Regions from separate parts of the Thainema salinarum CENA647 genome, predicted to be linked through region 2. Evidence: predicted binding sites of a transcription regulator. Region 2 holds the regulator's gene; each other region holds the start of a gene.
What was found. Region 2 encodes NtcA, which controls nitrogen genes in cyanobacteria. Its sites were predicted from a motif close to TTTGTANNNNNNNNTACAAA; they were not measured.

Region 1 (3,595 bases), on a different contig from region 2:
TCCTATCCCCGCCGCAAGCGGACGGGGCATTACGGAATTTGCCCTTCGGGACGCACTCCCGCGCTACCACTAACGTGGCAAGCCACGGGGAATTAGACCCACAGAGATTAAAAGCCAAAACGCTCTTTCAGATAATTTTGCAGGTGTTTCAAATCAATCTAATAACCTTTGCATAATCTTTGCTTTGGCACTTGCGCTCTGTCCCAAATTCTGAAAGTGATCTTCTTGAATTAATTTGGCTTCCAGAATCAGTATTTTTCAAGCATGGAATATTTTGATTCAACCAATTCAAATTGGTTGAACGCAGAGGAATAGCGCTTATTTCTCCTGTTTCAGGCTGCCAAATTATTGCTGTCAAAATTTGTCTTAATTAAGGAAAAAAGCAATGTCTAACGTGTACCTTTTCGCCCAAAACGCTGTACAACTAGAAGGCGATAGCGGCACTACACCGTTTACATTTCAGGTTGTACGCACTGGCGATACGACAAATGAGTTAACAGTAGACTACACGGTCAATAGCCCGGTGCTAACGGCAGTTGTAGATGGGGAACTGCCTGCAGATGAAAGTGACTTTGGCGGTACATTTCCGAGTGGAACAGTTACCTTTGCTGCGGGAGAAGCAGTCCAGACAATTACGGTCGAGGTGGCGGGTGATGAAATCCCAGAAGTTGAGCAACCCGGACTGCAAAACGCGGATTTGTTTAACGTCACTCTTTCCAATGCTTCTTCAAGTGAAGCAATCATCGCAACTGAACAACAAACTGGAATCATTCTGAACGACGATATGGCAAACGTTTTCTTCAGCTCCGACGCTCAAACCACGATTTCCGATACCGCTTTTGGCGCAAGTTCTATTCTTGCTGCTGATATCGATGGTGATGGTGATGCCGATGCCCTCTCTTCGTCACCAACTAACAACACCATTACTTGGTATGAAAATGCCAATGGCGATGGTACGACCTGGACTGCCAATGTCATTACAAATACGGCTGTTAATCCTGAAACCGTTTTCACTTCGGATATCGATGGCGACGGTGATGCAGATGTGCTGTCAGCGTCCACGACCACAGGTGAGATTAGCTGGTACGAAAATCAAGACGGCACTGGAACCTTTTCTGAAGCAAACTTGCTCTCGACAGGGATTACAGGTGCAACCTCCATCATTTCAGCCGATGTAGATGGTGATACCGATGCCGATCTGCTGGTTGCTGGTAATAATTCCTTGATTTGGTACGAGAATCAAGGGCTTGCTTCCGGTGTAACTGACCCTGATATGGGCGGCGACGGTGATGGCGGTGTCATCGGTGGTGATAACGGTGGTGACATTGGTGGCGATATCATCGGCGGTCAAGATCCGAATCAGCCTGTGGTTGGTGGAGATATCGACATCATCACTAACCCTGACGTTGGTGGCGATATTGGTGGCGATATCATCGGCGGTCAAGATCCTACTCAGCCTTCAGTTGATCTAGATCCGGATATTGTACCCACTACGCCTACTACTCCAGTGCCTGATGTGGATCTGGGCTCTACAGGTGGCTTCAATGGCAATGGTACAGGAGACCAACTCACCGATCCGATTCTTGGTCAGCCTTCAGTCGGCCAGGCTGGAGATCTGACGCCCTCAATGGCTGATGCTGGTATGCAATTAGTTGCTTAAGCGCTAGTTGTAAAACGGCTATCCTCTAGGTAAAGCTCAGGCAGAGCATGATGCCGCCGCAATTGCGGCGGCATCATGCCTACTCTGGATTTGGTGTTTTTGTGTAAACAGGTAAAGAAGGTGCGATCGCACCTTCTTTATCTACCTGATTTACCTGATTTACCTTATCTATCTTTTACGCCAAAACAGCTACTGCGCGATCGCCATAATCTGTGTTGGTGCTGCCAGATATACTTTGCCCAAAAAACGCATGGTGCGCCAGTTTGGATTGGTTAGCTTGGACGTTTGGAACTCGTACTGCTTCACAGTAGAGGGGATGCCGCGATAGGCCATCGCAACTTCGGTTTCGCTTTTAACCATCGGTAGGGGGGCTACTTGAGGCTGATAACGACAACCGCGATACGTTAAAGTCATGATTTTAAACTCCTAAACGAACATAGTGGGGGCTAGGAAAATGAGTCGGTGCACAATACACCTTGATCACCGACCCATCTGTTCGAACATGCTCAGTGTGCCAACTTGTTTAGGACTAAACCACCGACGTTTAGGTTATTAAGCGAGAAGATAACTGAGGAGTTAACAAGGACGCTGAAACTCTCTCCAGACGAGCCATTTGCGTCATTATCAACAAAAATAGATTCATCCGAACATATTTACTTTTTTTAATATTTTTAGGCAAAAAAATAGGTAATGTGTAGATTCATCCAAACATCAGGCTTAAACAATTCTGAGGTTTAGATACCTGTTTCACATCAGAATCCAGTTAGTTTTATGTTCAATTTATCTAAACGCTTTATTGGTCTGGGAGTTGCTGCAACTGGAATAGTGGCAGGCAGCGTACTGATTGTTCATCGCGCCAATGCAGATTTCACCATTGCCTACTGTGATGGTGGCCAACTGGCGATGAATGTCTATCGCAGTGGTGATCCAGAGGCTCCAGATAGTACGCTCAAACTTAGGCTCTATGACCGCTCAGACAATGTAGTGTTCCTAGACACATCTGCTATCCGGGAACCAAATCCAGAGGGCTATACTTACAGCAATGAGCGGGGTGAAAACCAATGGGCGCTGTTTGTGCCAAACAACACAACATCGCAATGCTCCCTAACCCGCAATGGTGAATTGTTCGACAGTGGGACGGTTGTGCAGCGGGAACCGAGCAGTGGGGATTAGTTGAACCGCTGTTATTGGAAAAACTATGCGGCAGAAGGCTGACCTGCCGCCGCATGCATAGTCATATAAGGGTTAAACGAGATGTTGCTAGCTAGTGTAAAGCTTTAATTCAGAGCACTTTGCGTTACTTTGCGGTCTGCTAAGTCGGGAAAAGCAGCTTGGATTGCTGGATGGACAATTTCTCCTTTGGAAATATTGAGTCCCTGGCGTAGTGCGCTGTCAGTGACTAGCGCATCTAAACCGCTATTGGCAAGCTTCAGCATGTAGGGCAGCGTGGCATTGTTTAACGCTTGCGTTGCTGTCCAGGGTGCCGCTCCGGGCATGTTGGGAACGCCAAAGTGAACCACACCGGATTCAATATAGGTCGGCTGGCTGTGAGACGTGGGCCGCAGGGTTTCGATACAGCCACCCTGATCCACCGCTACGTCAATGATCACAGAACCGGGCTTCATTTTCGCGACCAGTTCCTTACTCACCAGCGTCGGAGCTTTGCGTCCCGGTACGAGTACCGCACCAATCAGCAGATCCGCATTTGGCACAGATGCCTCAATTTGAGCCTGCGTGCTGTAGAGCAGTTCAACCCGAGAACCAAATATCGTTTCTAGATAAGATAGGCGCTCGACATTCAGATCGATAATTTGTACCTGAGCACCCATGCCAACGGCAATTCTAGCCGCTTCCGTGCCGACCACACCGCCACCCAGGATGACCACGCGACCGGGAGCCACACCGGGAACGCCGCCCAGCAGCACACCGCGACCG
Region 2 (3,595 bases):
CTGCGGCTTCTACCATGACGTTGGACGCATGCTGAGCGTAGGCATCCAGAATGACCTGTTCGCTGGCTTGGGCAATCGCTGATGGAGACTGCGCTAGGGATTGATGCGATGGTGGGCTGGTGAAGGCACAAGCGATCGGCGCGATCGCAACTGCCGCCAAGGCGATAACTTGAGGAATAGCCCGCTTTAAATCCGTCATGTCAGGTTGGTTGATGAGTTGATGAATGTTGATGAATTGAGGATCAGCAGAGGAGGATCTGCGATCGCAAATCCTTCTCTGCTGACGATTTATGCGTTCCAGTTGTAGCCAATTCAACTTAGTCGCGGCAACCGTGAACGTACGATCTTACATGCCCATAATTTCGTAGCCAGAATCCACGTAGAGAATTTGTCCGGTAATCCCACTGGCCAAATCGCTGCAGAGAAAAGCGGCTGCATTGCCCACTTCTTTTTGGGTTACAGTGCGGCGCAGGGGCGCTGTGGCTTCAACATGGTGAATCATGTCCAGAATGCCACCAACGGCAGAAGAGGCCAGCGTGCGAATCGGGCCAGCCGAAATGCCGTTGACGCGGATATTGGCTGGGCCTAGATCGGCGGCTAGATAGCGGACATTCATCTCTAGTGCAGCTTTAGCGATGCCCATCACGTTGTAGTTCGGAACTACTTTGACGCCGCCTAGATAGGTCAGAGTAACGATACTGCCGCCCTCGGTCATCAACGGCTTAGCGGCATTAGCCAACTGCACCAGAGAATAAGCACTAATATCTAGCGCGGTTTGAAATCCGGTGCGAGAGGTATCCACAAAGTTGCCCGTCAGGTCATCCCGATTGGCAAACGCAAGGCAATGAACCAAAATATCAACTCGTCCCCACTTTTCCTTTACCGCATCAAATGCCGCAGTTACTTGCTCATCGTTCTGCACATTTAAGGGGAGAAACAGGTCAGGATTGAGCGATTCAACCAGATCAGCCACTTTCTTTTCATGACGACCCCGCTCGTCCGGCAAGTAGGTAATGGCTAAATTGGCCCCGGCTTGATGGAGCTGTTGGGCAATGCCCCAAGCAATGGAACGATTATTGGCAATACCCGTAACAAACGCGTTTTTCCCTGAGAGATTTAGCATGGTCGTCCGTTTATGTCTGTAGTTCAATAGTCAACGTCTGTTCCCAATCCTCTCATGCCAGCTCATCAATTCGTGAGCGATCGCGATCGCAAATCATTTGGTCAGAAGAGTGGCTCAGTAGTCGGGCGATGCGCACCAACTACTTGCAACTCATTGCGCACTCTCAGAGTGACAAGGGATGGCAATATCCACACATAATCCAGTTTCTCCGCTTATGATTGAGGTGAATTATTGGCGTAAACCGAGAAAACCTTAGAAAATCAATCCCTATCCTTAAGAATATGTAGCATTTATCACAAAAAAGTGTTTCAAGAGTAGGTTTTAGTGGGTCTAATATATAGGCGTTGATACAGACGGTCTGTTTCGTCCCATACGTGTGGGTAAATACGTAAAACCAGCACAAACAGGTGGTAGGGCAAAGAGGTATGGTAGTGACGCAAGAGCGACCACTCGCGGATTTATTTAAGCAGCTCAGCGGCGGTATTTTTCCACCGGTAGTTGAGTCATTTGAACGAGGTAAAACCATTTTTTTCCCAGGCGATCCGGCTGAGCGCGTCTACTTTTTATTAAAAGGCGCAGTCAAGCTCTCGCGGGTCTATGAAGCGGGAGAAGAAATTACCGTAGCGCTATTGCGAGAAAATAGCGTGTTTGGTGTTCTGTCACTGATTACGGGCAATCGTTCGGATCGGTTCTACCATGCTGTCGCCTTTACTCCAGTGGAACTGCTATCGGTGCCGATTGAGCAGGTTTCCAAGGCCCTGGGTGAGCATCCGGAATTAGCCATGCTCATGCTGCAAGGTCTATCCTCGCGAATTTTGCAAACCGAGATGATGATTGAGACCCTCGCCCATCGGGATATGGGATCACGGCTAGTCAGTTTCCTGCTGATTCTCTGTCGCGATTTTGGCGTACCCAGCAAAGACGGTATTACGATCGATCTCAAGCTGTCCCATCAAGCGATCGCAGAAGCGATCGGTTCAACTCGCGTAACGGTGACCCGCCTGTTAGGTGATTTGCGCCAAGATGAGATGATTTCGATTCACAAGAAAAAGATTACTGTACACAATCCTGTCATTTTGAGTCGGCAGTTTACGTAGCCTGTGCGTCATTTGTTTATCGATCAGCGCAACACTGATTTGTCGTTGCCTTTTTGTTCTACAGTGAGCTTGTTCGCAATTGACCCCGAAGCTTGGCATTTAAACCTATGCTGGTAGAGGAACGTGGCTATATCTCACGTATAGATTGAAGCCGAGATCCTGACACTACGTCCATTGCGTCGATTGAACAGGCTGTTGCTGTAGGTTAACTAAACTCTTCCATGACCATAGGGTACGTCCTGATTGTGGCTATTCTCATTCTTGGCGGTGTGATCGCAACATTGGGCGATCGCATCGGCATGAAGGTGGGAAAAGCTCGGCTTACCCTGTTCAATCTGCGTCCACGGCAGACTGCGACATTGGTTAGCGTCATAACAGGCAGCTTGATTTCGGCCTCTACTCTGGGAATTTTATTTGCCGTCAGCAGCCAGCTTCGCAAAGGCGTTTTTGAGTTCGAAGAAGTGCAGACGGATCTGCGGGAGGCACAGACGGATCTCCAGCAGGTGCAGCGCGATCGCGAGCGAATCGAAGATGAACTAGAAGAAGCCCAGAGTCGTCAAAAGAAGGCGCAGCAGCGGCTGCAAGAAATTAATAGTTCACTCAACGCGGCAGTAGAGCGTCAGCAACAGACACAGGCACAGCTTAGTCAGACTCAAACAGAGCTACAGCAGAGCGAGCGCAGCTATGGTCAAGCCCAACGTCAACTGCGTCAGCTCTCTCAGCAGGAGCAGGAGCTACAGCAGGAAGTCCAGCAGCTTCAGACGGAACGACAGGCATTGATTGAGCGGGAACGGGAAATTCGGGCGCTGATTGAGGAGCGCGATCGCGAAATTGGCCAACGAGATACTGCGATCGCACGTCAGAAAAACTTACTGGAAGAACTGGAAGCCCAGCAGGATTATCTATCGACCGAGGTTAGACGGCTGGAGCAAGAAGCACAAGGACTGCGTCAAGGCAATGTGGCACTGGCTCGCAATCAGGTCTTGGCTTCGGGTGTATTTCGGGTTGAGCAACCCGAAGCAGCAGTGGATGCGATTCGCCAAATTCTTCAGGAGGCCAATCGAACCGCGCTTCGCGCCGTTTTACCAAACTTCAACGATCCAGAGCAGCAAATTATTTTTATTACGAACCCGGAAGTCCAGCAGCTTGTTGAACAGGTTGATGACGGACAAGCTTATGTAGTACGAATTCTGTCAGCGGCAAACTACTTAGTTGGCGAACCCTGCGTTTTGGAGGAGAACGATCCCTGTATTCAAGTATTTTGGGATGCCGTTCCCAATGACTTGATTTTCGACACAGGAGATGTTGTCGCGGCCACGCCTATTGAGCGCGAGAATTTAACGACTCAGGGCCTGCGAGAGCGATTGTATTTACT
Region 3 (3,595 bases), 3.6 Mb from region 2:
ACGACCAATGCGATTGAATCGATGAATATGACTCTTAGAAAGGTGATTAAAAACCACCGAGCTTTTCCAACCGATGAATCTGCCCTAAAAGTTATCTACTTGGCAATTCAAAATATTGCCAAAAAGTGGACCATGCCCATTCGCGACTGGAAACCCGCTCTCAACCGCTTCGCGATTGAATTCAGCGATCGCTTTCCAACTTGAGTTTTTACCTTTGACACAATCTATTTGACATACCCAAATGATATGTTGAGAGGGCTGGCTAAGCCAGCCCTCTCAACATATCCCGGATTGATCTAATAATTCTTCATTGCCCGCTCGATTTCTCGATTGGCCTGCTTGCGCTTCAGAGATTCTCGCTTATCGTGCAGCTTCTTACCTTTGGCTAGTCCCAGCAGCACCTTGATCCAGCCGCGCTTGAGATACATTTTCAGCGGCACGACCGTTAAACCCTTCTGCTCGGTTTTGCCGATTAGCTTGTTGATTTCATCACGATGCATCAGCAGCTTACGATTGCGGCGTGGCTCGTGGTTAAATGCCTCACTGGCGCTCTTGTGGGGCGAAATATGGACGTTGCTGAGCCATGCTTCGCCGTCCCGGATGTAAGCATAGCCATCCTTCAGATTGACCCGCCCTGCCCGGATGGATTTTACTTCGGTGCCGAGCAGTTCAACCCCAGCTTCATAAGTTTCCAGAATTTCGTACTGAAAGCGGGCCTGCCGATTATCGGCAATGGTTTTGGATCCGCGACTCTGATCGGCCATGTTTGAATCGTCCTAAGGGATGCTCTACTACTACTCTACGACAATGCACCATTGATGCAGTTCGTACTCTACGCAGTGGTGCTTAATCAGCGGGTCTTGTTCTACGATCTGTTTGGCTTCATCTAACGATGCCGCCTTAAATAACAGCATACCGCCACCATATTCGGCCCAATACCCCGTTTTAGCCTCATGTCCCTGCTCAATGAGCTGACGGACATAGGCTTTGTGCTCTGGCACATACTGATCAAATTCTGATTTGTTGACAATGCCCCGCTCAATTTTGACAAACCACGGCATAGATTTAGTTCTTTCGTATTCTTGAAAACTTTAGCCCTCCTATTTTAGGCAATTGCCCGTGACTGATCCGAACAGCCCCCGTCGATTCTTTATTGCCCTGCTGCCACCGCCACCGATTCAGGACTATGCGACCCAAATTAAGCAGGAATTTTGCGATCGCTATTCCAGTAAAGCGGCGTTGCGATCGCCACCGCACATTACGCTGCAACCGCCGTTTGAGTGGACATTCGCAGAAATTGATCAGGTTAAGCATCAGCTTCAGGTATTTGCTAGCCGTCACTCATCACTGCTCATTCAGCTTTCAGGCTTTGGCGCATTTCCACCTCGGGTAATCTATATCGACGTGGTGCGCAGTTCGGAACTTTTGGAACTCCAGCGCAACCTGATGGCGCATTTAGAAGAGACGCTGGACATTGTCCATCCGGTTTCAAAAAAGCGACCCTTTGCGCCGCACATGACCGTGGCATTCCGCGATCTCAAACCCGCCAGCTTTCGCATCGCCTGGCCAGAATTTGAAAATCGCGAACTGAAATTTGAGTTTATGGCCTCTGCACTGACGCTCTTGCTGCACGATGGCCAACGCTGGACAGTCTATGAGAATTTTCAGCTTGAGGCCGTTCAGTAGTTCATACCGACAGCCGTAGCCGCAAAATCTGCGGTGGTGAAGCTGGGTTATCTATAAAAATCAACGTTTACTGATACTTTCCGTAGAGCGAATGAGCTTTGTAGCCTAAGTAACAATCACAGGGTTCAAAAGACTATTTACTTATCTTTACATTTAGCTTGTATGTCTATTGGACAAGTATGAAAGTTATAAGGCGTTCACATAAGCTTCGGAAATTCCGGTCTGTTCGGCGGTCTTGGCAGCTTGCAGGTGGAGCACTACTGCTCGCTCTATTCGCCACAGTCGGATTGGTTCAGTTTTCACCCGTGTGGGCAACAAACCACACCTATGAGGTTAAATCTACTCCCGAAAATGTGATCTGGGGAGAATTATTTAAGCCTGACAGTGCGCCTATTTTGACCATTCAGTCAGGCGATCAAATCACCATGGAAACGGTTTCCCATGAAGGTATCCTGCCCGACCAAGGTGACACTGTTGAGTTCTTGACCAAGGGTGGTATCAAAGAAGACGACATCCTACCGGATCAAATCACCATCAAGTCCACTGTCACCAAGTCTGGTCCTGGCCCCCATGTCATCACAGGCCCTATCTATGTTGAAGGCGCAGAACCGGGTGACGTGTTGGAGATCAAAACCGTCAACATTGACTACCGGGTGCCCTACGGCGTCATCTCGAATCGTCACGGCAAGGGTTCATTGCCAGGAGAATATCCTGAAAATGGCGATCCCATCTATACCAAGGTTATTCCAATTGAGATGACCAAGGATGTCGGTATTTTCAAACCCAGCAATGGTTTGTCTGATCTGGAAATCCCGCTGAAGCCGTTTATAGGACTCATGGGCGTTGTCCCTGCCGACACCGAGCAAACGGCTAACTCCGTGCCACCGGGTCTATATGGTGGCAATTTGGACATTAAGCATCTGGGTGAGGGCAGCAGCTTATACCTGCCAGTACAGGTACCAGGCGCACTCTTTTATGCAGGCGATCCGCACTGTGCCCAAGGAAATGGTGAAGTTGCTCTAACCGCAATTGAGTGTTCGCTGACGCCAACCTTTGAACTGACGTTGCACAAGGACATGGAGCTACCTGCCCCAATGGGTGAGACGGAAGATGCCTGGATTGCGGTCGGTCTAGATGAAGACCTCGACGAAGCCATGAAGAAGTCTGTGCGTGAATACTTACGCATCATGAATGAGAACTATGGTCTGACTAAGCCGGATGCATTACTCTACGCCAGCGCGGGCATCGATTTTGAGGTGTCACAGGTAGTGGATATCGTCAAGGGGATTCACAGCGTGATTCCTAAAGAGCGATTCAAGGTGCTGGAAGAAACCGTTCCTGGTTCGTAAGTCAGCTTCTGAATCCATTGCTGTTACGTAGGGGCGAGGCATTTGCCCCTACAGGATGTTTGGAATTGCTGATTTTAAGTATGAATTGTGATGTGGGGTGTCCCCACATCACAATTCATACCCAGATTAAGCAACGCCGGATTTTATTGATAACGGTTAACGATTAGGTTGGCTTGATGTTTGTCCATTCTGCAAATTGTGGCTGTACCCAGCACGCTTCGGTTGATCAGAATCAGAAGACTCGTTTACTGCTAACTGCGCTGGCGCTGATTGGTGGATTTTCAGTCATTGAGCTGGTGATGAGTGTATCAAGCGGTAGTTTAGCGCTGCTGGCTGAAGCTGGACACATGCTGTCCGACTGCGCGGCCCTGGGTATTGCCCTGCTGGCAACCTGGCTGGGGCGACGAACCGCTTCTGCACCAGCTCCCTTTGGCCATCGCCGAGTTGAGATTCTGGCGGCACTGCTCAACGGCTTGGGACTGATAGCCGTTGCCCTCTGGGTGAGTTGGGAAGCAATTGAGCGGTTGCAGGCTCCCGCAGTTGAAGTTCTGGCACTACCA

Region 1: the regulator NtcA is predicted to act here: its motif matches at 2,273-2,292, upstream of AC286M_RS04820 (DUF4278 domain-containing protein).
Region 3: the regulator NtcA is predicted to act here: its motif matches at 1,784-1,803, upstream of AC286M_RS25830 (acetamidase/formamidase family protein).

Annotation. Positions count from the first base shown of each region.
Region 1 is NZ_JBYJZJ010000015.1:692,396-695,990, reverse strand. It holds gene AC286M_RS04825 (FG-GAP-like repeat-containing protein) at 386-1,660, shown strand; gene AC286M_RS04820 (DUF4278 domain-containing protein) at 1,850-2,074, opposite strand; gene AC286M_RS04815 (hypothetical protein) at 2,432-2,833, shown strand; gene ald (alanine dehydrogenase) at 2,938-3,595, opposite strand, start outside.
Region 2 is NZ_JBYJZJ010000022.1:751,801-755,395, reverse strand. It holds gene AC286M_RS10110 (DUF3465 domain-containing protein) at 1-199, opposite strand, end outside; gene fabI (enoyl-ACP reductase FabI) at 347-1,123, opposite strand; gene ntcA (global nitrogen regulator NtcA) at 1,549-2,220, shown strand; gene AC286M_RS10095 (DUF3084 family protein) at 2,442-3,595, shown strand, end outside.
Region 3 is NZ_JBYJZJ010000022.1:4,360,422-4,364,016, forward strand. It holds gene AC286M_RS25810 (IS256 family transposase) at 1-204, shown strand, start outside; gene smpB (SsrA-binding protein SmpB) at 297-764, opposite strand; gene AC286M_RS25820 (YciI family protein) at 795-1,061, opposite strand; gene AC286M_RS25825 (2'-5' RNA ligase family protein) at 1,120-1,686, shown strand; gene AC286M_RS25830 (acetamidase/formamidase family protein) at 1,992-3,035, shown strand; gene AC286M_RS25835 (cation diffusion facilitator family transporter) at 3,212-3,595, shown strand, end outside.